DNA from 3 places in the Acidihalobacter sp. genome. Region 3 is predicted to be linked to each of the others. Evidence: predicted binding sites of a transcription regulator. Region 3 holds the regulator's gene; each other region holds the start of a gene.
What was found. The regulator sigma-54, encoded in region 3, starts transcription at its own class of promoters, with help from an activator protein. The targets are predictions, from matches to a motif close to TGGCANGNTNCNTGCTT.

Region 1 (7,837 bases), on a different contig from region 3:
CTTGAGGATGTCCATGGCCGCCGAGCGCGATGGCGCTCTGGCGCACTAGCTCCAGGTAGCTGTGGATGTGGTAGATGAGCTGGAAGATGATGCGCCCGAAGTTAACCGAGTTGGCGGCCGACAGGTGGGTGTGCCTTTCCTTGAGTTTGGTGCGGAAGGCCTCGGAGCCGAGCAGGCGCTTGAGCGCGGACTGGGCGTCGTCGAAGTCGCCGTGTATGCCGATGACCTTCAGGTTGGCGGCGTCCTCGGTGACCATCTGCAGGCGCTGCACGTCGGAGGTGCCGCCGTCCGGGTAGAGGCAGGCGACCTTGACGTTGGGCCGGTCCTTGAAGGTCTCCAGCGTGGCGGGGCCGGTGTCGCCGCTGGTGGCGGCCATGATCAGGTACTGCTCGCCGCGCTGCTTCGCGAGTGCCGAGAGCACGACGCCGAAGGGCTGCAGGGCCATGTCCTTGAAGGCGCGCGTGGGGCCGTGGTACAGCTCGCTGACGTAGAGGTCGTCGCGTACCTTCATCACCGGCACCGGGTTGGCCGGGTCGTCGAAGCCGTCGTACAGCGCCAGCGCCTCGTCGATCAGCGCAGGGTCGATATCCAGCTCGAAGGAGGCCAGTACGTCGCGGGCCAGAGTCTTGTAGTCGCCTTCGAGGTGCGCGCGCAGGAACTCGATATCCAGAGTCGGCAAACGCTCGGGCACGTAGATGCCGCCGAAGGACGACATGGGGCTGAGGATGGCCTGGGAGAAGCTGACCTGGGCCGGACGCTGGTCGTCGTTGCCGCGGGTTTCGATGAAGTTCATTGCTGGACCGTGGGGGAGTGCGCAGGATCGGCCATTATAGCGAAGCGGGGGTGCCCTGACATGGATGCCGCGGGAGCAGTCTGCCGCCTGACGGAAACGGCTTTCGGGAACCGAGCCGGTCTGCGGCGATCAGACGTAGGCGGGCTGTCATAATCTGCAGTGCAAGATGCGTAGCTGCCGCGTTCGGGCGTGCCGGGTGGCAGGCTACGGTCGATTCATGAATTCATTGGAGGACGTCATGGGTGAGATGATCAGCTACACGCGGCCGGACGGCCGAACCTCGAACGGCTACATGGTCGAGCCGACGCAGGGCAGCAAGGCGCCGGGCATCGTGGTGATCCAGGAGTGGTGGGGCTTGGACGACGAGATCAAGGGCGTCGCCGAGAAGCTGGCCGCCACCGGTTACCGCGCGCTGGTGCCCGATCTGTATCGCGGCAAACTGGCGCTGGAGGCGAACGAGGCCGAGCATCTGATGAACGACCTGGACTTCGCCGACGCCGCGACGCAGGACATCCGTGGCGCGGTGCAGTACCTCAAGGAATCGGGCAGCTCGAAGGCGGGCGTGATGGGCTACTGCATGGGCGGCGCGCTCACCCTGCTGGCGGCGGTGTTCGTTCCCGAGAGCGACGCCAACGTCACCTGGTACGGCTATCCGCTGCTCGACTACGTCGACGCCGGCAAGATCAAGGCGCCGCTGCTCGGCCACTGGGGCACGCAGGACCAGTTCTTCGCCATCGACGGCGTGGACGCGCTGGAAGAGAAGCTGAAGGAAGCGGATCAAAAAGCCGCCGTAAAGGCGGCTTTTTGATTCGATACACCAGAGCTATTTAGGTTGGTTTGCGGCGACGGAGTAATGCCATCATCGCTAGACCGATAGCGAAGATGCCGAACTCAGGCGGTTCCGGAACATTGCCGATAGGCTTGCCGCCGATGGTCGTACCGGCGAAGGCCAGCCCCGTGTCGTATTCGGTATCCCCGGCATTGGCCACTCCGAAGGTCAAGTAGTAGCTACCGGGAGTGGAAATGTCGTACGAGGCGGACACCCAGCCCGTATTCCCGCAGCCTTTTCCATAGCCCTGATAGCATTCGCCCGAGTACGTGCCGAGCGGAGACCAGACAGTGGAGCCGGGGCCCGTGGTTATCGTGACGGCCGCCGGATTGATGGTCGCACTGATGGCCGGTAGGCCAGCGCCAATCCCGGGGACTGCGCTGCCAGAGGGGTTCGTGGTTGCCGTGAACAAAGTCGCGACTAGGCTGTTGGAGGAATCGTAAAGATTCGCCCATGCATAGTCTGGGAAGGAACTCGTACCGTCCGAGGTGATGAAGTCGAATTGGAAGGCCAGCGCGTCGCCGGCATTCGATACGAGGAACGGATTGGATGTCACCGTCGAACCGTTGGTGCCGCCGTAGCCGCCGTTGTTGTTGTCAATTCCACCATAGGTGGAGATCCAGTTGACGCTGCTATAACCGCTTGGAATGCTGACCACTCCATCGGTGGAGTTTGAGACGCCGGAGTTGCCCACGGTGGTCCAGCCGATGATGCCAGCGTGAGCTTGTGCCGCTCCTGCGGCAATGACTACAGCCGCGATGAGTCTGATTAGTTTGTATGTCATGGATCTATGCCTCGCTACTTGTGATCCTGCCCCTCCGTTGGCCTTTGGGGTCCGGCTTTATAGGTTGCGGTTTAACAACGAAGCAAAAAACACGCCTAAATGATTTTTATATTTTAATGCAATGAGTTATGTGTTTTTGCGTCATGTTTAAATCTCGGAAGAGTAAAGATTATCGACATCAGTCGTTCTCCCGGGTGGCAGCCTACGTTTTTGATCTGGTTGCTTATAGCCTTGACGGTTCTCGACTACCAGCTCAGGTCGTCCGGTACTTCGAACTTAGCGTAGTACTCCCGATCCTCGTCGGAGAGCGTCGCATCGCCTTCCGGCAGCGGGATCAGGGCGTTCGCGTCGCGTTGCGCGATCTTCTCGGCGGTGGCGGCGGACACCAGTGCGTAGCCGTTGTCGAAGTGCGCGATGCGAATGCTGCCGACGGACAGCCGTGCGTGCGTGTCGTCGTTCACATATAGCGTCTTCACCTTGCCGTCATCAGTGAAGTGGTGGGTGCGTTCGCCTGCGTAATCGCTCAGCCGGTTGGCTTCGATCATTTGCCGCAGTGCGGCCCGCTCGCCTTTTTCCGCCAGTAGCTGCTGCCGTTTGCGATTGAGCTGGCGGTCGCCCTCGGCCTTGTCCTGCGCGGCCCTGGCGGCGAGCGCCGCGGCATCGTCGGGCTTCGCCTGAGGCTGTTTGCCTTTCTTGCCCTTGCCTTGCTTGATCTGCTGGTATTTCTCGCGTTTGACCTGCTTGGCCTTCTTGTCGTCGACCAAACCGGCCTGTTTGAGTTGATCGAAGAGTGATCCGGCCATGATTCCGTGCTCGCGCGTGTGAGTCGACCTTCTACTTTAACGCATTGCGAAAAGATGACGCATCGCCACCGGCCGCCTCGACGTGTCGTCGGCAGACGGCCGGTGGCGGCTTCGATTACGTCACGACACTGAGAAAATTCTCGTTCAACTGGCGGTCGTGGTAGAAAATCGCCTTGCCCAGTTTTTCCGCGTTCCAGGTGACCGTAGGGTGGTCGGGGTACCATGTGCTGCCGCCGGCGAAGATTTCGTTACGGTTGCCGGATGGATCGAAGAAGTAAATGCTCTTGCCCCGCGTTATGCCGTGGCGTGTGGGGCCGATGTCGAGGGCCAGATCGTACTTCGAGATGATGTCCCCGGCTCGCAGGACTTCTTCCCAGCTGTCGAGCAGGAAGGAGACGTGATGCAGTTTGCCGGGCTCCGGGTGCCTGATGATGACGACGTCGTGCGCCTTGTTGGAGCAGGCCATGAATGCGCCGACCATGACGTCTCCATCCAGGACCCGTTCGGTTATATCGAATCCCAGCACGTCGCGGAACAGCTTGACGCTTCCGTCCAGTTCGTCGCCGTAGAGCAGGCAGTGGTCGAAGCGGTGTGTCCCCATGCCTTTGATTCCGTCGACGAATGCCTCGGGGTTCGTGATGCCGACTTCGTTGCCGTAATAGTCTTTGTCCGCATACAGTTCGAAGTAATGACCGGCGGGGGAGTCGAATCGGACTCGCTCGCCGCAGTGCTTGAGTTCGCCGGCCGGGAGCCGTTCCACGGTGCAGCCGAAGGCCTTCAGGTCTTTTTCAAGGCTATCGAGCGCGACACGATCGCGAACCTTGAAGGCCATGAAATCCATTCCCGCTTCCTGCGTTTCGCGCAGAACCACCGAAAACCAGTCGTATTCGTCCCAGCCTTTGAGATAGACGCGACCCTGATCGTCGCGGTCGGTCTCGATGAGACCAAGGTGGTCCGTATAGTGTTTGACGGCCTGATTCATATCCATGACGCGGATGCATACATGGCCGGGCCTGAGAATTCCTTTCTGGGACATCTTCGTCTTCTCCTCGATCGGGTGTCGCGGTGTCCGCGGTATGAGCGTCCGGCGCTTCACGCGCTCGTCGTTCATGCTCTTCCTTCGTGTTGCCGACAGCGCCGCAGAGACCCTTGTCTGCGGTGCTGCCCGTCATGACCGTCGCCCATGGCGTCGGTCATGACGGGGTGAGTCGAGCGAGGCGACTAGGCCGCGCGCCCCCTTGCGCCCTTCCATTTCGATCAATCGCCTGAGTAGCTTGCGGACCTTCACCGGCGCCACGTCGTTGCTCATGAGGACGGGGTTGAGGCCGAAGAAGTCGGTGGTGTCCATTTCCTGCTGCACCGCTTCGATGATGGGTACGTCCTCCTGTTCGAATGCGGCGTGCATGGCCTGGATTTTCTGCTGGTTGTATTCGCCGTCCTCTTCCAGGTGGTTGCGTCGGGTGGCGAAGAAGTAGTGCGTGCTGTCCTCGGACTCCGGCGTGGTGGTGTGGAGGTCGTACTGGCCGATGCAGTCTTCGAGGTCGAGTGCGCCATCGCCCTGGATCGCCCCGACGGAGAGCTGGATGTTGGCGGGCGGCGTCCAGGTGATGTCGAAAAAATGCCTGGCCTCGGCTTCGGGGGCGGGCAGGAAGCTGGCGAAGATCATCATCGCCGGCGTTTGCTTCCACTCCCAGCGCGCGGACACGGAACGGTCGGTTTCGCGTACGTTGGGAATCAACGGCGTGAGCTGGCCCCGGGTGGTGATGATCTCGCCATGTACATGATCGATATGGCTGAGGTCCATCACGTTGTCGATGATGAGCTCGTAGTTACCCTTCACCGGCATCTAGGTGTAACCGACGCTGTTGGGATGTCCGCTGGTCAGCTCGCCGAAATCCGGCAGTTCACCGAGGTCGGCGGGTTCGTCCCCCATCCAGATCCAGATGAAGCCGTATTGTTCAACCACGGGGAAACTCCGCACCTGGGCGGCCTTTGGGATGTGCCCGGGGCCGTGGGGGTTGCGTGTGCACTGGCCGGAGCAGTCGAAGCGCAGCGCGTGATAGAGGCAGACCACCTCGTCTCCCTCGCGCCAGCCCAGGTGCAGAGGCGCGAAGCGATGCGGGCAGCGGTCGTGCAGTGCCACGGGTGTCCCGTCAGCCTGCCGGTAGATCAGTCCCGGCGTGTCCAGGAGGCGGCGATGGAACAGCTGTTCGCCGTCGACTTCCTGCGACAGGGCGGCGACATGCCAGGTATTCATCAGATAGGGACTGTTGCTATCGGTCGTCATTGCTCTCTCCTCTTTCGTTATGGTGGTCTGCTTGCGTGGAGCGGGAACCCCGCAGGGCTCGGGCGAACGCTCGGTCGTCAATCCGGCCGGTGACCGGATGTGTGTCAAAAGTCGATTACCAGACGGGCCGACTTGGCGCGTGAACAGCAAGGGGTGAAGCGGTCGTTGGCGACATGCTCGTCGGGGCTGAAATAGAGGTCGCGATGATCGGGAACGCCATCGAGCACGCGCATGGCGCAGCTGCCGCAGATGCCCTGTTCGCAGGAGAGCGCGACCTCTATGCCGTTGTCGTTCAGAGCCTGGGCCACGGTACGGTCGCCGGCGACGGTGACCACTTGTCCGGTGCTGGCGAGCATCACTTCGAAAGAGCTGTCGTCTGCCGTGGCGGCGGTCGTTCCGACGAAGTATTCGAAGTGGATATGGGACTCGGGCCAGCCGGCGGCGCGTGCTGCGCCGGTCACGAAGTCCATGAATCCCTTCGGGCCGCAGACGTACAGCCGTGTATTGCGCGGCGAGTCTGCGAAGAGACGCTCTGCCTGCAGCCGCTGTGCAGCGTCGCCGTCGTCGAAATGGCAGTGGACACGGCTGGCGTATGAAGCTGTGCGCAGGCGGTTGAGGTAGGCAGTGCGCTCCGGAGAGCGGGCACAATAGTGCAATTCGAACGAGTCGCCGCCTGCCGCGAGATGATCCGCCATGCTCAGCAGCGGAGTGACGCCGATGCCTCCGGCAATCAGCAGGAAGTGCGGTGCGGGCACCACCGGGAAGTGGTTGCGCGGGTGACTGATGCGCACGGTGTCGCCGCGTGCCAGGTTCTCGTGGGCGCTGCGGGAGCCGCCGCGGCCGTTGGGTTCCAGCAGAATGCCTATCTCATAACGCTCCCGCTCCGCAGGGTCATTGCAGAGCGAGTACTGGCGTATCGCGCCATTAGGCAGTTCCAGATCGATGTGCGAGCCGGCGGTGAACGGCGGAAGCGGAGCGGCATCGGGTGAGCGAAGCTCGAAGCTCATCACGCCCGCGGCCGCCGGTTCCTGCCGGAAACGACGACTGACAGCATCTGCGTCCGTAGTGCCGTGGATTTCTCGGTCATGGTCCTGTTTCTCCTCACTGCTCTTCACGCGCCGCGGCTTACGCGTCCGGTGGTGACGCGGCTGGCTATAGTTTCCAGAGGAGAAGGGCAAATCCCGGGCCAATTCCCGAGGGTATTTGTAAACTATCGATAAAACTAACAAAAATAGATATTGCGGGTTTGGCGCACAAGTTCGATGACGACGGGATTTCAATAAATGCGGAATTTCGCGAACCCGGATTTGGGGATTTGCGGAACCGGCTGGGCATCGGAGCGAAATGGAGGAGAGAGTCGATGACACGGGCACGACAAGGGCGTCGCCGGACAGCAGACGACACCGGGAATGCGGAGCTGCTTGCGGAGCACCTTCATTTCTCGCCGCACACTGGGCACATCCAGTTGTTCGATCAGCGGATGCTGCTAATGCACGCCTCTTCCTTCGCAGGATTGCGCCGTGAGCTGATTGCCGGTCTCGGTACGGCGAAGGCGCGCGAGATGCTGACCCGACTCGGATACCAACAGGGGTTCGAAGATGGGCAGCGCGTACGGGAACTGGAGGATACTCAGTTGTCCGATGCGTTGAAGCTGGGGCCGCGCTTGCGTGAGATCGAGGGGTTCGTTCGCAATCAACCCATCGATGCCATGCGTTTCGATATCGAGCGAGGGGAGTTCTGGGGGGACTATATCTGGACGGCATCCTGGGAAGCGCAGGCGCATCTCCAGCACAGTGGGGTGAGCGGTTCGCCGGTGTGCTGGGTCATGGTCGGCTATGCCGATGGTTATTGCACAGCGGTTACCGGCGTGCCCATCCATTGGCGCGAGGTCGAATGCGCTGGCATGGGGCACGAGCATTGCCGCGTCGTGGGGAAGCCGCTGGCGGATTGGGATGGTCTCGGTGCAGAGGATGCAGGATTTCTGGAGATCGACACCTTCGTGGGAGCCTGCGAACTGGGGTATGGGACGGGTGCCCGGGGCCGTGGGAAGGTGCCTGACCAAGACGGTTTCGAAGGATTCGTAGGCGCATCCGCCGGCTTCAACACGGTCGCGCATTTGGTTCGCCAGGTGGCTCCGACCGATTCGACGGTGCTGTTCAGGGGAGAAAGCGGCGTCGGCAAGGAATGTTTCGCGCGTGCGATGCACTCGATCAGTTCCCGCTCCGACGGGCCGCTGGTGTCCGTCAACTGCGCCGCCATACCGCCGGATCTGGTGGAGGCCGAGTTGTTCGGGGTGGAGCGCGGGGCTTTCACCGGCGCCGACCGTTCGCGACCGGGGCGG
Region 2 (7,837 bases), on a different contig from region 3:
TGGGTTGCCGAGCAGCTCGGCATCCGCCTGCACATCGTCGACATCGTTGAGGAATACAAGGATGTGGTGCTCAACCCGAAGCACGGCTACGGGGCCAATCTCAATCCCTGTCTGGACTGCAAGGTCTTCATGGTCGGCAAGGCGCGCGAATGGATGCAGGCCAATGGCTTCGATTTCATTATCACGGGCGAGGTGATCGGCCAGAGGCCCAAGTCACAGCGCAAGCAAACCATGCCGATCGTTGCGCGCGAATCGGGGGCGGACGATCTGCTGCTGCGCCCTCTGTGCGCGAAGAATCTGGCGCCTACTCTGCCAGAGCGAGAGGGCTGGGTGGGCCGGGAGCAGCTATTCAACTTCTCGGGTCGCTCGCGCAAGCCGCAGATGGCGCTGGCCGAGCGTTTCGGTTTGGAGGACTATGCGCAGCCCGCTGGAGGCTGCTGCTTTCTCACGGACGAGAGCTATTCGCGCAAGCTCGCCGATCTGTGGCAGCACCGCGGTGAAAAGCGCTACGAACTCGACGACATCATGCTGCTCAAGGTGGGGCGCCACTTGCGCCCCCGTCCACATTTCAAGCTCATCGTCGCCCGCGAGGAAGGCGAGTCGCGCTTCCTTGAGGGTTATCGCAAGCAATTTACGCATCTGCACCCGATCAGTCATGGTGGGCCGCTGACCCTGGTCGAAGGCGAGTATCTCAGCGCCGAGGACCTGACCCTGGCTGCGCGGATCGTGGCGCGCTTCAGTCAGGGCCGCGACGCTGCAAGCGTCGAAGTCGCCGTCACGCAGCCCGGTGACGAGCCGCGGCGCTTGAACATTGCGCCGCTTCCGATTGGTGACGTCGCGCAGAGCTGGTATGTCTGAGTCCTCCGAGTACCAACTCGACGCGCGCCGGCTGCTCTGCCCGATGCCGGTGATCCGCGTGCAGGATCGGGTTAAGGGGCTGGCGACAGGTGACCGGCTGCGGGTTTTCTGCACCGATCCGGGCGCTCTGGCCGATGTCCCGGCGTGGTGCCGTGTACACGGCCACCGTGTGATCGAGACGCAGGAGATCGATGGCGAAGTGGAGATTCTGATCGAGCTCGGCTGAGCGCACGGCTATGGCATAATCGCCGTTCCGCCATCTTGACCCATCGCCTGATGCCCGACTCCGACCTTTCCACCCCCGATGTCCGCTTCGCCGCGATGCGGCGTGTCACTCTGGTCGGCGCGTTGGTCAATGTCGTGGTGTCCGCCGCACAGATCACTGGCGGCGTCTTCGCACATTCCCAGGCTTTGATCGCGGATGGCTTGCATACGCTCTCCGATCTGATCAGCGATGCGGTCGTGTTGTTCGCGGCCAAGCAAGGAAGCCAGGATGCCGACGAGGAACACCCCTACGGCCATCGCCGCATCGAGACCTTGGGGTCGGTGTTCGTCGGCCTGGCCCTGGTCGGCGTGGCTGTGGCGATCGGTTTCAATGCCGGAGAGCGTTTGTTCCATCCGGGACGTCTGTTCGATCCGGAGCCTCTGGCTCTGGCTTTCGCCGCGCTCGCCATCGTGTCCAAGGAAGCGCTCTACCACTACACCGTGCATGTCGCCAAGCGCGTGCGCTCCAGTCTGTTGCGGGCCAACGCCTGGCATCATCGCTCCGACGTGTTTTCCTCGCTGGTGGTGTTCGCCGGCATCGGCGGCACGTTGCTCGGCTTGCCCTACCTGGATGCGATAGCGGCCATCGTGGTCGCGGTCATGATTGCGCGCATCGGTTGGCAGCTGGCCTCCAGCGGTGTGCGCGAGCTTATCGATACCGGGCTGGAGCCCGAGGAGGTCGAGGCGATCAGGCGTACCATTCTCGATACCGATGGTGTCAGCGGTCTGCACATGTTGCGCACGCGCCGCATGGGCGGCGAAGCGCTGGCGGACGTGCACATTCTGGTCAATTCCCGTATCAGCGTGTCCGAGGGGCATCGGATCAGCGAAGCCGTCGAGCACCGCTTGATCGAAGAATTCGAGGAGATGTCGGACGTTACCGTCCACATCGATCCCGAGGATGACGAGCGTGAGGCGGCTTGTGCGAGATTGCCGCTGCGCGGCGAATTGATGAGTCGCCTGCGGGCGCAGTGGGGGCAGATTCCCGCGGCCTCCCTGCTGGAGAATGTCGGCCTGCATTACCTAGACGGCCATGTTCATCTGGAGTTGTTTCTGTCCCTGCGCGAAATGTCCGGGACGAAGGAGGCGAAGCAGATTGCACACGAATTGACCGAAGCGTCCAAGACCTTGCCGGAGGTTGGAGAGGTGATGGTCTATTTCCGCTGTGCAAGCACCTAATTTGGTGCGAAAACGATTTTGTTGCACTAGATTGGTGCGGCAAGCATTTGGGTCGTTCCGGCAAATCCTGGTGGCGGGAGCTTGCCGGGCTTGGCATTATTTCTGCTTATGACCGTCGAGCAGGAGCATTGCTGGAGCGATGCCTGTCCATTTCGAGAAACGTTCCACGCGTGAGGAGTCCATTAGCATGTCCCCGACAGACGTTCTGAACATGATCAAGGAATACGACGTCAAATACGTCGACTTCCGCTTCACCGATACCCGCGGCAAAGAGCAGCACGTGAGCGTGCCGTCCAGCACCGTCGACGAGGGCCTTTTCGAGGACGGCAAGATGTTCGACGGCTCCTCCATCGCGGGTTGGAAGGGCATCGAGGCTTCCGACATGATTCTGATGCCCGACGCAGGTAGCGCGGTCATCGATCCGTTTTTCAACGAGACCACCCTGAACCTGCGCTGCGACATCATCGAGCCTTCCAACATGCAGGGCTACGAGCGCGACCCGCGTTCCATCGCCAAGCGCGCCGAGGCCTACCTGAAGTCCACCGGTATCGCCGACACCGCATTCTTCGGCCCCGAGCCCGAGTTCTTCGTGTTCGATGATGTGCGCTGGGGCACCGAGATGGGCGGCGCCTTCTACAGCATCGACTCCGACGAGGCTGGCTGGAACTCCGAGAAAGTGTTCGAGGAAGGCAACATCGGTCACCGTCCCGGCGTAAAGGGCGGTTACTTCCCGGTGCCGCCGGTCGATTCGCTGCAGGATCTGCGCTCGGCGATGTGCGAAGTGCTCGAGGAAATGGGTGTGCCCGTCGAAGTGCACCATCACGAGGTGGCGACTGCGGGACAGTGCGAGATCGGCACGCAGTTCAGCACGCTGGTCAAGCGAGCGGACTGGAACCAGATTATGAAATACACCATCCAGAACGTCGCCCATAACTACGGTAAGACCGCCACCTTCATGCCCAAGCCGCTGGTCGGCGACAACGGCAACGGCATGCACGTGCACCAGTCGCTGTCCAAGGGCGGCGTCAACTTGTTCGCCGGCGATCTGTACGGCGGCCTGTCCGAAACGGCGCTGTTCTACATTGGCGGCATCATCAAGCATGCTCAGGCGATCAACGCCTTCGCGAATGCATCGACCAACAGCTACAAGCGTCTGGTTCCGGGTTTCGAGGCGCCGGTGATGCTCGCGTATTCCGCGCGCAACCGTTCCGCTTCGATCCGTGTGCCGTGGGTGTCCAGCCCGAAGGCGCGCCGTATCGAGGTTCGTTTCCCGGATTCGACCGGCAATCCCTACTTCTCCTTCACGGCCATGCTGATGGCCGGCCTGGATGGCATCCAGAACAAGATCCATCCCGGCGAAGCCATGGACAAGAACCTGTACGACCTGCCGCCGGAGGAAGAAAAGAAGATTCCTCAGGTGTGCAGCTCGCTGGAGCAGGCCCTGGCCGCGCTCGACGCCGACCGCGACTTCCTGAAGGCCGGCGACGTGTTCACCGACGACGCCATCGATGCCTACATCGAACTCAAGATGGAGGAGGTCACGCGCCTGCGCATGACCACGCATCCGGCGGAATTCGATATGTATTACAGCCTCTGAGCCGTTCAGGCGCAGCGGTTTGTCACGGAGACGCCCCGCACGGGGCGTTTCTTTTTTGTGCTGGTCTTTATGCGTGCGCCGTTTCGATGGTCACTCCAGGCCGACGAATGCGGCTTGCGGCGAGCGCCGTGCAGCGCCTATGCTCAAGGCATGCAGCGTTTATTGCTTTTCCTGGTCGTTTGCCTGGCCCTGCCTGTCGCGGTGGGGGCGCAGATCTACAGTTGGACCGATGCCCAGGGCAATACCGTCTTTTCCGACCAGAAGCCTCCGTCGGGCGTGGCGTCGCACTCGGTTGAACTCAAGCCTCTGAATACCGTGCCGGCCGCCCCTGCTCCCAATTCGGCCGCGCAGGCGGCGCCGCAGAGCGCTCCGGCCGTCACCGAGCAGGCCAAGCCGCAGCTGCGCATCGTCAGCCCCAAGAACGAGCAGGCCCTGCGTGCGAACAATGGCGATATCACCATCAAGCTGCAGGTCAGCCCGGAACTTGCCAAGGGGCAGGCGCTGCAGTTGTATCTCGATGAAAAAGTCGTCTACGTCGGCCGTTCGCTCGATGTTCGGCAACAGAATCTAGATCGTGGGGCTCATCACGCCTATGTCGTGCTGACGGATGTGCAGGGCCAGGTGTTGCGTCGTTCCAAGGCGATCACTTTTTACGTGTTGCGCCATTCGATTCTGTTCAAGAAGCCGGCCGGATCGGCTCCTTAGGGCCTGCTCACGCTATTGCGCGACGCGCTGGACTCCTCGTGGGTGCGGCGGCCAGCGCTTGGCCGGCTCCCGGATTGGAGCCGTGCGTTCTGCTGCGGCGGGTTCTGTGCCTTTTCTGTCCTCCGATATACAGCCCCTATTTGGGGCGTTTCGCCCGACAATGGTGCGTTCTAGTCCGTAGGGGAGCGGCTTGGCGGGGCTATGGGTGGGCGCGGATATTGCTTGAGCGTTCGATATGCCCCGGTAGGGCGGCTTTATGATGCCTTGATGAATCAGATTGCACTTCAAACTGGCACGATCGACGCGCACGCGATTCTGGACGGACTGACCACTTCGGTGTTCATGTTCGACCGGGATCTGCGTCTCGTATACCTCAATCCCGCCGGCGAGATGCTACTGGAACACAGTGCGCAAAACATGTTGGGTCAGCCGGCTGAAGCGATGTTTTCGGATGGCAACGGATTTGTGGAAGCGATGCGAGAAGTCATGGCGAGCATCCATCCGCAGACCGAACGTGAGAAAACGCTCACTTTGCCCGGCGCACGCGACGTCACAGTGGATTGCACGCTTTCACCTTGGATTACCGGTGAGGCGGTCGAGGGTTTGCTGCTCGAACTCAGCCAGATCGATCGTCAGCTGCGGATTACGCGGGAAAAACGCCTGCTGACCCAGCAGGCGACGGCGCGTCGTCTGTTGCGCGGTCTGGCGCACGAAATAAAGAATCCTTTGAGCGGCCTGCGCGGCGCCGCGCAACTGCTCGAACGCGAGTTGGATTCCGAGGGCCTGCGCGAATACACCGGCATCATCATCAGCGAGGCGGACCGCCTGCGGGCGCTGGTGGACCGGATGCTGGGCCCCAACAGCCGTCCGCGCATGGAGTCGGTCAACGTGCACGAGATTCTCGAGCGCGTCAGACAGCTGGTCGGCGTCGAGTCGCCGGGAGGCATTGCGCTCAACACGGACTACGATCCGAGCATTCCCGATCTGTACATAGACCGCGACATGATCATCCAGGCGGTGCTCAACATCGTACAGAACGCGGTGCATGCGCTCGAGGGGCGTGGCGAGATCCTCATGCGCACGCGCATCGCGCGCAACTACACCATCGGCGGTACGCGTCACCGGCTTATCGCGGTGATCGAGGTGCACGACAACGGCCCAGGCATTCCCGACAATCTCATCGAACGCATGTTTTATCCCATGGTTTCGGGTCAGGCTGGCGGAACCGGTCTGGGTCTGGCCATTTCTCAATCGCTGGTCACGCAGCATGGCGGTCTGATCGAGTGCCAGTCGCGTCCCGGCCATACCGTTTTCACCCTCCTTTTGCCTTTGGAGGCAAATGCATGAATGTCAGCCACAACGGTAGTCTCTGGGTTGTCGATGACGATCGCTCCATTCGGTGGGTGCTGGAGCGTGCCCTGAGCGGTTCGGGGTTCGACGTACACAGCTTCAGCGACGCCGAATCGGTGCTGCAACAGCTTGAGCATGAGCGCCCGGACGCCGTCATCAGCGATATCCGCATGCCGGGCATGGACGGGCTCGAACTGCTCGAGCGGATCCATATAGGACATCCGGAGCTGCCCGTCATCATCATTACGGCGCATTCTGACCTGGATGCCGCTGTCGCCGCCTATCAGGGCGGGGCGTTCGAATATCTGCCCAAGCCGTTCGACGTGGACGAAGCGGTCGAACTTGCCCGCCGTGCCGTGCAGCGTGCGCGCGAGCGCCCAGTGCCGCGCGTCAGCGAGTCGCTTGAGGATGGCGCCGGCATCATTGGCGAAGCGCCCGCAATGCAGGAGGTGTTCCGGGCGATCGGCCGTTTGGCACGCTCCAACATCACGGTGCTGATCACGGGCGAATCCGGCACCGGCAAGGAGCTTATCGCGCGTGCATTGCATCAACACAGCCCGCGGGCCGGAGGGCCGTATATCGCGCTGAATACCGCGGCGATTCCGCGCGATCTGCTGGAGTCGGAATTGTTCGGCCACGAGAAAGGGGCCTTCACGGGCGCGCAGACGCAGCGCCGCGGCCGTTTCGAGCAGGCCGATGGCGGCACGTTGTTTCTGGACGAAATCGGCGATATGCCGCCGGAGCTGCAGACGCGCCTGCTGCGCGTGTTGGCCGATGGCGAGTTCTACCGTGTTGGCGGACACACGCCGATTCGTGTCGACGTGCGCATCATCGCGGCGACACACCAGAATCTCGAACGCAGAGTCGCCGAAGGGCAGTTCCGCGAGGATCTGCTGCATCGTCTGAACGTAATCCGGTTGCGCCTCCCGCCGCTGCGTGAGCGCCCCGAGGACATTCCTATTCTGCTCGAGCATTTCCTCCAGCAGGCTGCGCAGGAGCTGGACACCACGCCCAAGCTGCCGCTGCCGGAGGTGATAGAGCACCTCGTCCACTATCCCTGGCCCGGCAACGTGCGCGAGTTGGAAAACACCTGCCGCTGGCTGACGGTGATGGCTACCGGCAACGAGTTGCATCTGGAGGATCTGCCGCCGGAGTTGCGTCAGCGTCAGGCCTCGAGCGAAGGCCTGGATTGGGAGGCGCCGCTGGCGCGCTGGGCGCAGCGCCACGTGGCCATGGCGGATGAGCCGTTGCTCGATGTGGCACTGCCACGCTTGGAGCGCATTCTGATCGAAGCCGCGCTGCATCGGACCGGTGGGCGCCGCCAAGAGGCATCCAAGCTGTTGGGGTGGGGGCGCAACACGCTGACGCGCAAGATCAAGGAGCTGGGCATGGTCGCGGAGGACAGCGAGGACGAGGAGATGGAGGAGACTTCTTCCTGAGGTTGGCGTTAGCGGCGTATCGACGTCGGGCCCATGGGTGGGGTTTGCATTGATTGTCCGCCGTGGCGTACGCGTTGCGGTGGTCCATGTGGACCCCGCCAATGGAGGCGGCGACACTGAGTCGCTTGAAAAGGGTTAGCCGTCGCCTGCTTTCCCTCTCGTCCTGCCTTGGCCCATTGGCGGGGTCCGAGCATTACCCCGTTTTCCGCATGGATCGTTCGTTCTCTCAGGGCTCGATGCGTGTGCCTAAGACCTGCAGGAAGGCGGCGATCCACGCCGGATGTGCGGGTCAGGCGGGGGCGCTGACCAGTTTGCCGTCGGTTACGGCCTCATCCATCCCGATGTCGGCATACTCACCGCCGGCCAGACGCACCTCCGGCGCGCAGGCCGGATAGGCCGACAGGCGTTTGCCCCGGATCACGTCCGCTGCCGCCAATACCTGCGC
Region 3 (7,837 bases):
ACGCCATGCATCTGGACGCCTCCCAACTGACCGAACTCGGTCTTGCCGTCATCCGCACCGAGTCCGCCGCGATCGAAGCGCTCGCCGAGCGGATGGACGACGCCTTCGTCGCCGCCTGCCGCCATCTGCACGCCTGCCGCGGACGCATCGTCGTACTCGGCATGGGCAAGTCCGGCCACATTGCCCATCATCCGGCGACTTGGGGTACCACTGATCGCCATGACCGGCAATCCGCACTCCGCACTCGCGCGCGAAGCCACGGTGCATATCGACGTCAGCGTGGAGCGCGAAGCCTGCCCGCTAGGTCTGGCGCCGACCTCCAGCACCACCGCCGCGCTGGTCATGGGTGACGCGCTGGCCATCGCACTGCTCGAGGCCCGCGGCTTCACCGCCGAAGACTTCGCCCGCTCGCACCCGGGCGGACGCCTGGGCCGACGCCTCCTGCTGCACGTCGCCGACATCATGCACAAGGGCGACGCCGTTCCCGCCGTCGCGCCGGACACGCCTCTGGGCGAGGCGCTGCTGGAGATTACGCGCAAGAATCTCGGCATGACGGCCATCATCGACGCCGAACGCAAGGTCATCGGCGTATTCACCGACGGCGACCTGCGCCGCACCCTGAACCAAGGACACGACATCCAGCGCGTACGCATGGAGCAGGTAATGACCCGCGACTGCCGTACCATCCACCCGGAAACGCTGGCGGCTGAAGCGGTCAAACTGATGGAAGACCACCGCATCACCGCCCTGCCCGTTACCGACGCCGACAACCGCCTGATCGGCGCGCTCAACATGCAGGACCTGCTGCGCGCCGGCGTGGTCTGAAAACGAAGCGACAGCGAAGACACCATGCTCGAACTCTCCAACGATGCCCTGCAACAGCGCCTGAACGCCATTCGTCTGGTCATCTTCGACGTCGATGGCGTACTCACCGACGGACGACTGCTGCTCGGCGACGACGGCCAGGAATACAAGGCCTTCAACGCCAAGGACGGTCACGGCATGCGCATGCTGCAGGACAGCGGCGTGGCGCTGGCCATCCTCACCGGGCGCCGCTCGCAGGTCGTCGAACGGCGCGCCGCCGATCTCGGCATCGCCCACGTCATCCAGGGCCGGCGCGACAAGCTGCCCGCCTTCGAGGAACTGCTCGAAGCCACGCGCCACAGCCCCGAGGCCATCGCCTACGTCGGCGACGACGTGGTCGACTTGCCCGTCATGCGGCGCGTCGGTGTGGCCGTAGCCGTGGCCGACGCCTCCCCCCTGATCCGCGAGCATGCCCACTGGATCACCGCCAGCCCCGGCGGACACGGCGCGGCGCGCGAAGTCTGCGAGCGCATCATGCAGGTCCAGGGCAACCTGGAACGTCTGCTCGCCACCTACCTCCGCTGACCCGGGCAGCAGCGGCGCATGAACGCCCAACGCCTGTGGTACGGAGCCGTGGCACTAGCCACCGTGGCCATGGCCGCCTGGCTGCTGGGCCAGCTCGTTCCGCCGCTGAGCAAACCGCACCCGCCCACCAGCGGCGTCGACTACCGCGCCAGCGGTATCACGCTGACCCAGATGCGCACCAACGGCAAACCGCGCTACCGTCTGCAGGCCACGACCCTGACCCACACGCTACCCGACGACATCACCCACCTACAGGATGTCGTACTGACCGTCTACCCTCAGACCGGGGCCCCCGTCATCCTGACCACGCCCCGCGCGGACCTGCAGGCCGACGGCGAACACGTACACATGCCCGAGAGGGTGGTCATAACGCGTTCGGCCACCGACGGAGAACTCAAGCTGGTCACCTCCGACCTATACGTCAACATCCGCACCCAGACCGCTACCAGCCAGGCGCATACGACCATCGACGCTCCCGGTTACCATGTACAGGGGCTTGGCCTTCACGCCGACTTCGCCGACCATGTCTTCGAACTGCTGCGCGAGGTGCGCAGCACCTACCAGCGCTGACGACCACTATGCGAAACGATCTCATTAGCCCACGCCTGCTCCTGACCACCGCCCTGTTCTGCCTGGCGCCCCTGCCCGCCGCTGCGCAAACTCCGGCAGCGCCCGAGGCTCCGGTACACATCAGCGCCGACCATTTCCGCTTCAACCAGCAGAAAGGCACCGGAAACTACAGCGGCAACGTGGTGGTCACCCAGGACAAACTCATGATCAAGGGCGACAAGCTGGACATCCTCGCCCCCAACAGCGGACCGATCCAGAAACTGACCATGATCGGCACGCCGGCGACCTTCGAAGACACCACCGCCGAAGGCAAGCGCATCACCGGCCAGGCAAAGAACATGGTCTACAACCCCGCCGAACAGAGCATCGTGCTCACCGGCGACGCCCAGCTACAGCAGCGCGGCAACGCCTTCCGCGCCAGTCGCATCGTCTACGACATCCGGCGCGACCTGGTCGACGCCGGCGCGCCGGGACAACGCATCGAGGCCACCTACACACCCGCCACGGGCAAGACCGCGGAGACGCCAAAACAATGAGCGTGCTGCGCGGCACCGAACTCGCCAAGCGCTACCGCGGCCGCGACGTACTGGCCAGCGTCTCGCTGGAAGTCGCTAGCGGCGAAGTGGTCGGCCTACTCGGCCCTAACGGCGCCGGCAAGACCACCTGCTTCTACATCATGGTCGGCCTGATCCAGGCCGATGGAGGCAACATCCAGCTCAACGAACAGGAGATCACGCGTTTCCCCATGCACGCGCGCGCGCGCATGGGCATCGGCTACCTGCCGCAGGAAGCCTCCGTGTTCCGCCGTCTGAGCGTCGAGGACAACATCCGCGCCGTACTGGAACTGCGCAAGGAACTCGATGCCAAGGGCCGCGAGGAAGCGCTCGACGCCCTGCTCGAGGAACTCCAGATCGGGCATATCCACGACAGCCGCGGCTACAGCCTCTCGGGCGGTGAACGCCGGCGCGTCGAAATCGCCCGTGCCCTGGCCGCCGACCCCGCCTTCATCCTGCTCGACGAACCTTTCGCCGGCGTCGATCCGATTTCCGTACTCGACATCCAGCGCATCGTGCGCCATCTGAGCGAGCGCAACATCGGCGTGCTGATCACCGATCACAACGTGCGCGAAACCCTGGGTATCTGCCAACGGGCCTACATTCTGAGCGAAGGGCGCGTGCTCGCCGAAGGCGGCCCCGAGGACATCCTGCACAATCGCAAGGCCCGCGAGGTCTACCTCGGTGAAGACTTCAAACTGTGATGCCGCACCAGCGCTGCCTCGCGCACCTCGGCGGACGGCGCCTCCGGCCTCGTACGCCAGCAGAGCGCACCATGCGGATCGAGAGCACATCTTGCATCCGAGATGGATTCGATATAATCCTGGACATGACACAGCAAAAACCAGACAGGAGGCACCGGCCTGCTGGAGCGAGCGGCGAAACGCCGCAATGACGGAAACCCGATGATCAAGCCTTCGATTCAACTCAAGCTGGGGCAGCAACTGGCCATGACGCCCCAGTTGCAGCAGGCGATTCGCCTGCTGCAGTATTCCACCCTAGAGCTGCAGACCCACATCCAGGAGATTCTAGAAACCAATCCGCTGCTGGACAGCGACGAGGAAAACGACGAGAACTACCCGGCCGAAGATCAAGAAAACGACGACTCTACCACCAGCGCCGAAGACACGATCCCGGACGACCTGCCCGTCGACAGCGCCTGGGAGGACATCTATGAGCCGGCCAACGTACCAGGCTCCGGCAATGGCCGCCTTGAAGGCGAGGAGCGCGATCCCTACGAATCCCAAAGCGGGGGTGACGAATCGCTGATCGACCATCTGCTGTGGCAGATCCACCTCACCACGATGAACGATCAGGACCGGCAGATCGCCATCAACCTGATCGACGCCATCGACGAAGACGGCTACCTGCAGGAAGATCTGCCCACCCTGCAGAACAGCCTGACCCAGGAACTGGGACTGGAAGAGCCGCTCGAGATCGAGGATATCGAGGCGGTACGGCACCTCATCCAGCGCCTCGATCCGCCCGGCTGCGGCGCCCGCAACCTGTCCGAATGTCTGCTGGCACAGCTCTATGAACTGCCCGCCGACACGCCCTGGCTGGAAGCCGTCCGCAAGCTCATCGGCGAACATCTCGATCTGCTCGCCAACCACGATTTCAAAACGCTCATGCGCCGCCTCGAACTCGACGAGGCCGGCCTGCAGAGCGCAGTTGCACTGATACAGACGCTCAACCCACGCCCCGGTGCGCAGATCAGCGATCGCCGGCCCGAGTACATCGTACCTGACGTCATCGTGCGCAAGCAGGATCAGCGCTGGCGCGTCGAACTCAACACCGAAGCCATCCCGCGCCTGCGCGTGAACGCCACCTACGCAGCCATGGTCAAGCGCGCCGACACCAGCACGGACAACACCTACATCAAAAACCAGCTGCAGGAGGCACGCTGGTTCATCAAGAGTCTGCAGAGCCGTAACGAAACGCTGCTGCGCGTGGCCTCCGCCATCGTCGAACAACAGCGCGGCTTTCTCGAATATGGCGAGGAAGCCATGAAACCGCTGGTACTGCGCGACATCGCCGAGCAGGTCGAAATGCACGAATCGACCATCTCCCGCGTCACCACGCAGAAATACATGCACACCCCGCGCGGCATCTTCGAGTTCAAGTATTTCTTCTCCAGCCATGTCGGCACCGCCGACGGCGGCGAGTGCTCGGCGGTGGCCATCCGCGCGATGATTCGCAAGCTCATCGAAGGGGAACCTGGCGACAAACCCCTTTCAGACAGTAAAATCGCCGCCCTTTTGGGAGAGAAGGGCATTCAGGTGGCCCGCCGCACGGTCGCCAAGTACCGCGAGGGCATGAATATTCTCTCTTCCAGCGAACGCAAACGCCTGACGAAGGCCTGACAGACAACAATGGAGTCACCCATGCAGATCAACCTCACTGGCCACCACCTCGAACTCACCGACCCGCTGCGTGCCTACGTCGAAGAGAAATTCCAGCGCCTGGAGCGCCATTTCGACAATGTGATCGACGTACATGTCGTGCTCAGCGTCGAGAAACTCCGCCAGAAGGCCGAAGCCAGTCTGCTGCTCGGCGGCAACCAGCTGCATGCGGAAGCGGAAACCGAGGACATGTACGCCGCCATCGACGGTCTGGTGGACAAGCTCGACCGGCAGGTCGTCAAGCACAAGGAAAAGATCAAGGACCACCACAAGGCCGACGCCGACAAACGTCTTGCCTGAATCCACCAACGCTGTAGGTCACACCATGCAGATCGGCGAACTACTGAGCCTGGATCGCGTCGTAGACAACGCCGACGTTACCAGCAAAAAACGTACTCTGGAATTGCTCGGTCAGCTGCTAGGCAGTGAGGAAACCGGCCTTTCGGCCGATGAGGTTTTCGACACTCTGCTGGCGCGCGAACGACTGGGCAGCACCGGGCTCGGTGCGGGCGTAGCCATTCCCCACGGGCGCATGAAAGGCATCGGACGGGCAGTCGGCGCATTCGTCAAACTGCACGAAGGGATCGATTTCGACGCGCCCGACAAACACCCCGTCGATCTGCTCTTCGCATTGATCGTGCCGGAGGAATGCACTGACGCGCATCTCGACATCCTCGCTCAGCTCGCCAGACTGTTTCGTGACGCCGACACCGTTGCACAACTACGCCAGTGTACGGACAGCGAGACGCTTTACCGCGCACTAACCGAATGGAGTGCGCGGCACGCCGCCTGACCGGACAAGAATCCGGGGCGCAGAAGTGCCGAAAGCGCCCCGGAATTCAGTAGACTAGCCAGCATGGAATCCACTCCGCTGACTGTTCAGATGCTGTTCGAGACTCTTTGCGACAAGCTGCAGCTCGAATGGACGGCTGGGCGCAAGGGCGCACAGCGCGCACTCAGCAGCGCCCGCTGCCCCTGGGGCGGCGCCACGCTGGTCAGCCATCTCGACCTCATCACCACCAGTGCGGTTCAGGTAATCGGCCCGGCCGAGATGGAATATCTCACCGAGCTGCCGCCGGCCGAACGCGCCGAAGCCATCCGACATCTGTTTCAAGCCACCGTCGTGGTGCTGCTGGCCGACGGTCTGACCGCCGGCCAGACCCTGCGCGCCGCGGCCGACTCGCGCAACGTGCCGTTGTTCACCACGCCACTGGCCGAACAGGAATTGCTCAGCCAGCTGCGCTACTACCTCAGCGAAGCGCTTGCCGAGCGCATCACCATGCACGGCGTGTTCATGGAAGTGCTTGGCATCGGCGTGTTACTGGCCGGCGACAGCAACGTCGGCAAAAGCGAACTGGCGCTGGAACTGGTCACGCGCGGACACCGGCTGGTCGCCGACGATGCCCCGGAACTGGCGCGCATCACGCCCAACACGCTGCAGGCCCACAGTCCTGCGGTACTGCAGGACATGCTGGAGGTTCGCGGGCTCGGCGTGCTCAACATTCGCGCCATGTACGGCGACAACGCCATCAAGGACCGGAAGAATCTGCAGCTGATCATCGACCTGCGCCACGCCGAACCCGCCGCGACGGAAACCACGCGTCTGCAAGGCGTGCTGGCCGAGCGCGAACTGCTCGGCGTCACCGTGCCGGTCACCGTCATCAACGTCGCACCCAGCCGCGATCTGGCCGTGCTAGTCGAAGCGGCAGTGCGCAAGCATCAACTGCGCGATTCCGGCTACGATGCAGCCGAGGACCTGGCCCAGCGTCAGCTGCACCTGATCGAGGCCCAGCGCACATGAGACTCATCATCGTCAGCGGGCTCTCCGGCTCGGGCAAGACCGTCGCCCTGCATGCACTCGAGGACGAAGGGTTCTACTGCATCGACAACCTCCACCTCGGCTTGCTATCGCCCTTCGTGACCCAGTTGCTCACGCCACGCCTGAAACTGTACGACGCCGCAGCGGTCGGCATCGACGCACGCAGCGGCGTCGAGGAACTGCGCCGCTTCGACAGCATCGTGCGCGAGATCCGCGACCAGGGCGTCGAACTGGAGATCATCTATCTTCAAGCCGAAGTCGACACCTTGCTCAAGCGCTTCAGCGAAACCCGGCGCAAACACCCGCTGTCGCGCAAGGGGCTGCCGCTGATCGAGGCCATCCACCTCGAACGGTCGCTGCTCAGCGAAATCGCCGCGCATGCCGACCTCACCATCGACACCACGCACAGCAACGTCCACCAGCTGACCGCGCAGATTCGCGAGCGTGTCGGACGCGATCATACCGGCGCACTGTCGCTGCAATTCCAGTCCTTCGGTTTTAAACACGGCGTACCGACCGATTCGGATTTCGTATTCGATGTCCGCTGTCTGCCCAATCCACACTGGGAGCCGCGGCTACGCAGCCAGACCGGCCTCGATCCGGCCGTGCGCGAATACCTGGAAGCGCACCCCATGGTTGAAAACATGTACGACGATCTGCGCCGTTTTCTGGAGAACTGGATTCCCCGCTTCGAGGCGGAGAACCGCAACTATCTGAGCGTTTCAATCGGCTGCACGGGCGGGCAACACCGCTCCGTCTATCTCGTACAGCGCCTCGGCGAGCACCTGCGGGCCAACCGTGGCGCCTCCGTCACCATTCGCCACCGGGAACTGGAATGAACGCCCCCTCATTTACCCCGAGAACCCGCGCCTGGCGTGCAGTCTTGTCGCCGCAATTGTTTACGCGTAGTCTGCCCACCCCATGTCCGTCAGCCTCCTGCTAATCACCCACGGCAACATCGGCCGCGACCTCGCGGACACCGCGCGCAGCATGCTGGGCACCGACCCGCTGCCCATCGCGCAGCTTTCCGTGCCGCTGTCGGCCAATCCCGACAAGCTGTACGAGGACGCCCTCGCCATGTGCGAGCAACTCGACCGGGGCGA

Region 1: the regulator sigma-54 is predicted to act here: its motif matches at 2,487-2,503, upstream of P8014_RS07925 (NF038132 family protein).
Region 2: the regulator sigma-54 is predicted to act here: its motif matches at 4,811-4,827, upstream of glnL (nitrogen regulation protein NR(II)).

What each region holds. Positions count from the first base shown of each region.
Region 1 covers NZ_JARRQY010000018.1:14,300-22,136, forward strand. The annotation lists gene P8014_RS07910 (hypothetical protein) at 1-15, opposite strand, end outside; gene P8014_RS07915 (hypothetical protein) at 131-946, shown strand; gene P8014_RS07920 (dienelactone hydrolase family protein) at 1,011-1,601, shown strand; gene P8014_RS07925 (NF038132 family protein) at 1,621-2,406, opposite strand; gene P8014_RS07930 (DUF2058 domain-containing protein) at 2,652-3,209, opposite strand; gene P8014_RS07935 (catechol 2,3-dioxygenase) at 3,325-4,245, opposite strand; gene P8014_RS07940 (hypothetical protein) at 4,378-5,055, opposite strand; gene P8014_RS07945 (Rieske 2Fe-2S domain-containing protein) at 5,056-5,496, opposite strand; gene P8014_RS07950 (PDR/VanB family oxidoreductase) at 5,601-6,611, opposite strand; gene P8014_RS07955 (sigma 54-interacting transcriptional regulator) at 6,857-7,837, shown strand, end outside.
Region 2 covers NZ_JARRQY010000034.1:47,216-55,052, reverse strand. The annotation lists gene P8014_RS12640 (tRNA (5-methylaminomethyl-2-thiouridylate)-methyltransferase) at 1-858, shown strand, start outside; gene P8014_RS12635 (sulfurtransferase TusA family protein) at 851-1,084, shown strand; gene P8014_RS12630 (cation diffusion facilitator family transporter) at 1,135-2,301, shown strand; gene glnA (glutamate--ammonia ligase) at 2,489-3,898, shown strand; gene P8014_RS12620 (DUF4124 domain-containing protein) at 4,049-4,603, shown strand; gene glnL (nitrogen regulation protein NR(II)) at 4,871-5,950, shown strand; gene ntrC (nitrogen regulation protein NR(I)) at 5,947-7,392, shown strand; gene P8014_RS12605 (DJ-1/PfpI family protein) at 7,682-7,837, opposite strand, start outside.
Region 3 covers NZ_JARRQY010000005.1:9,303-17,139, forward strand. The annotation lists gene P8014_RS02210 (calcium/sodium antiporter) at 1-1, shown strand, start outside; partial or broken gene P8014_RS02215 (KpsF/GutQ family sugar-phosphate isomerase) at 6-825, shown strand; gene kdsC (3-deoxy-manno-octulosonate-8-phosphatase KdsC) at 850-1,389, shown strand; gene lptC (LPS export ABC transporter periplasmic protein LptC) at 1,408-1,959, shown strand; gene lptA (lipopolysaccharide transport periplasmic protein LptA) at 1,968-2,495, shown strand; gene lptB (LPS export ABC transporter ATP-binding protein) at 2,492-3,217, shown strand; gene P8014_RS02240 (RNA polymerase factor sigma-54) at 3,419-4,876, shown strand; gene raiA (ribosome-associated translation inhibitor RaiA) at 4,898-5,215, shown strand; gene P8014_RS02250 (PTS sugar transporter subunit IIA) at 5,208-5,708, shown strand; gene hprK (HPr(Ser) kinase/phosphatase) at 5,772-6,716, shown strand; gene rapZ (RNase adapter RapZ) at 6,713-7,573, shown strand; gene P8014_RS02265 (PTS sugar transporter subunit IIA) at 7,656-7,837, shown strand, end outside.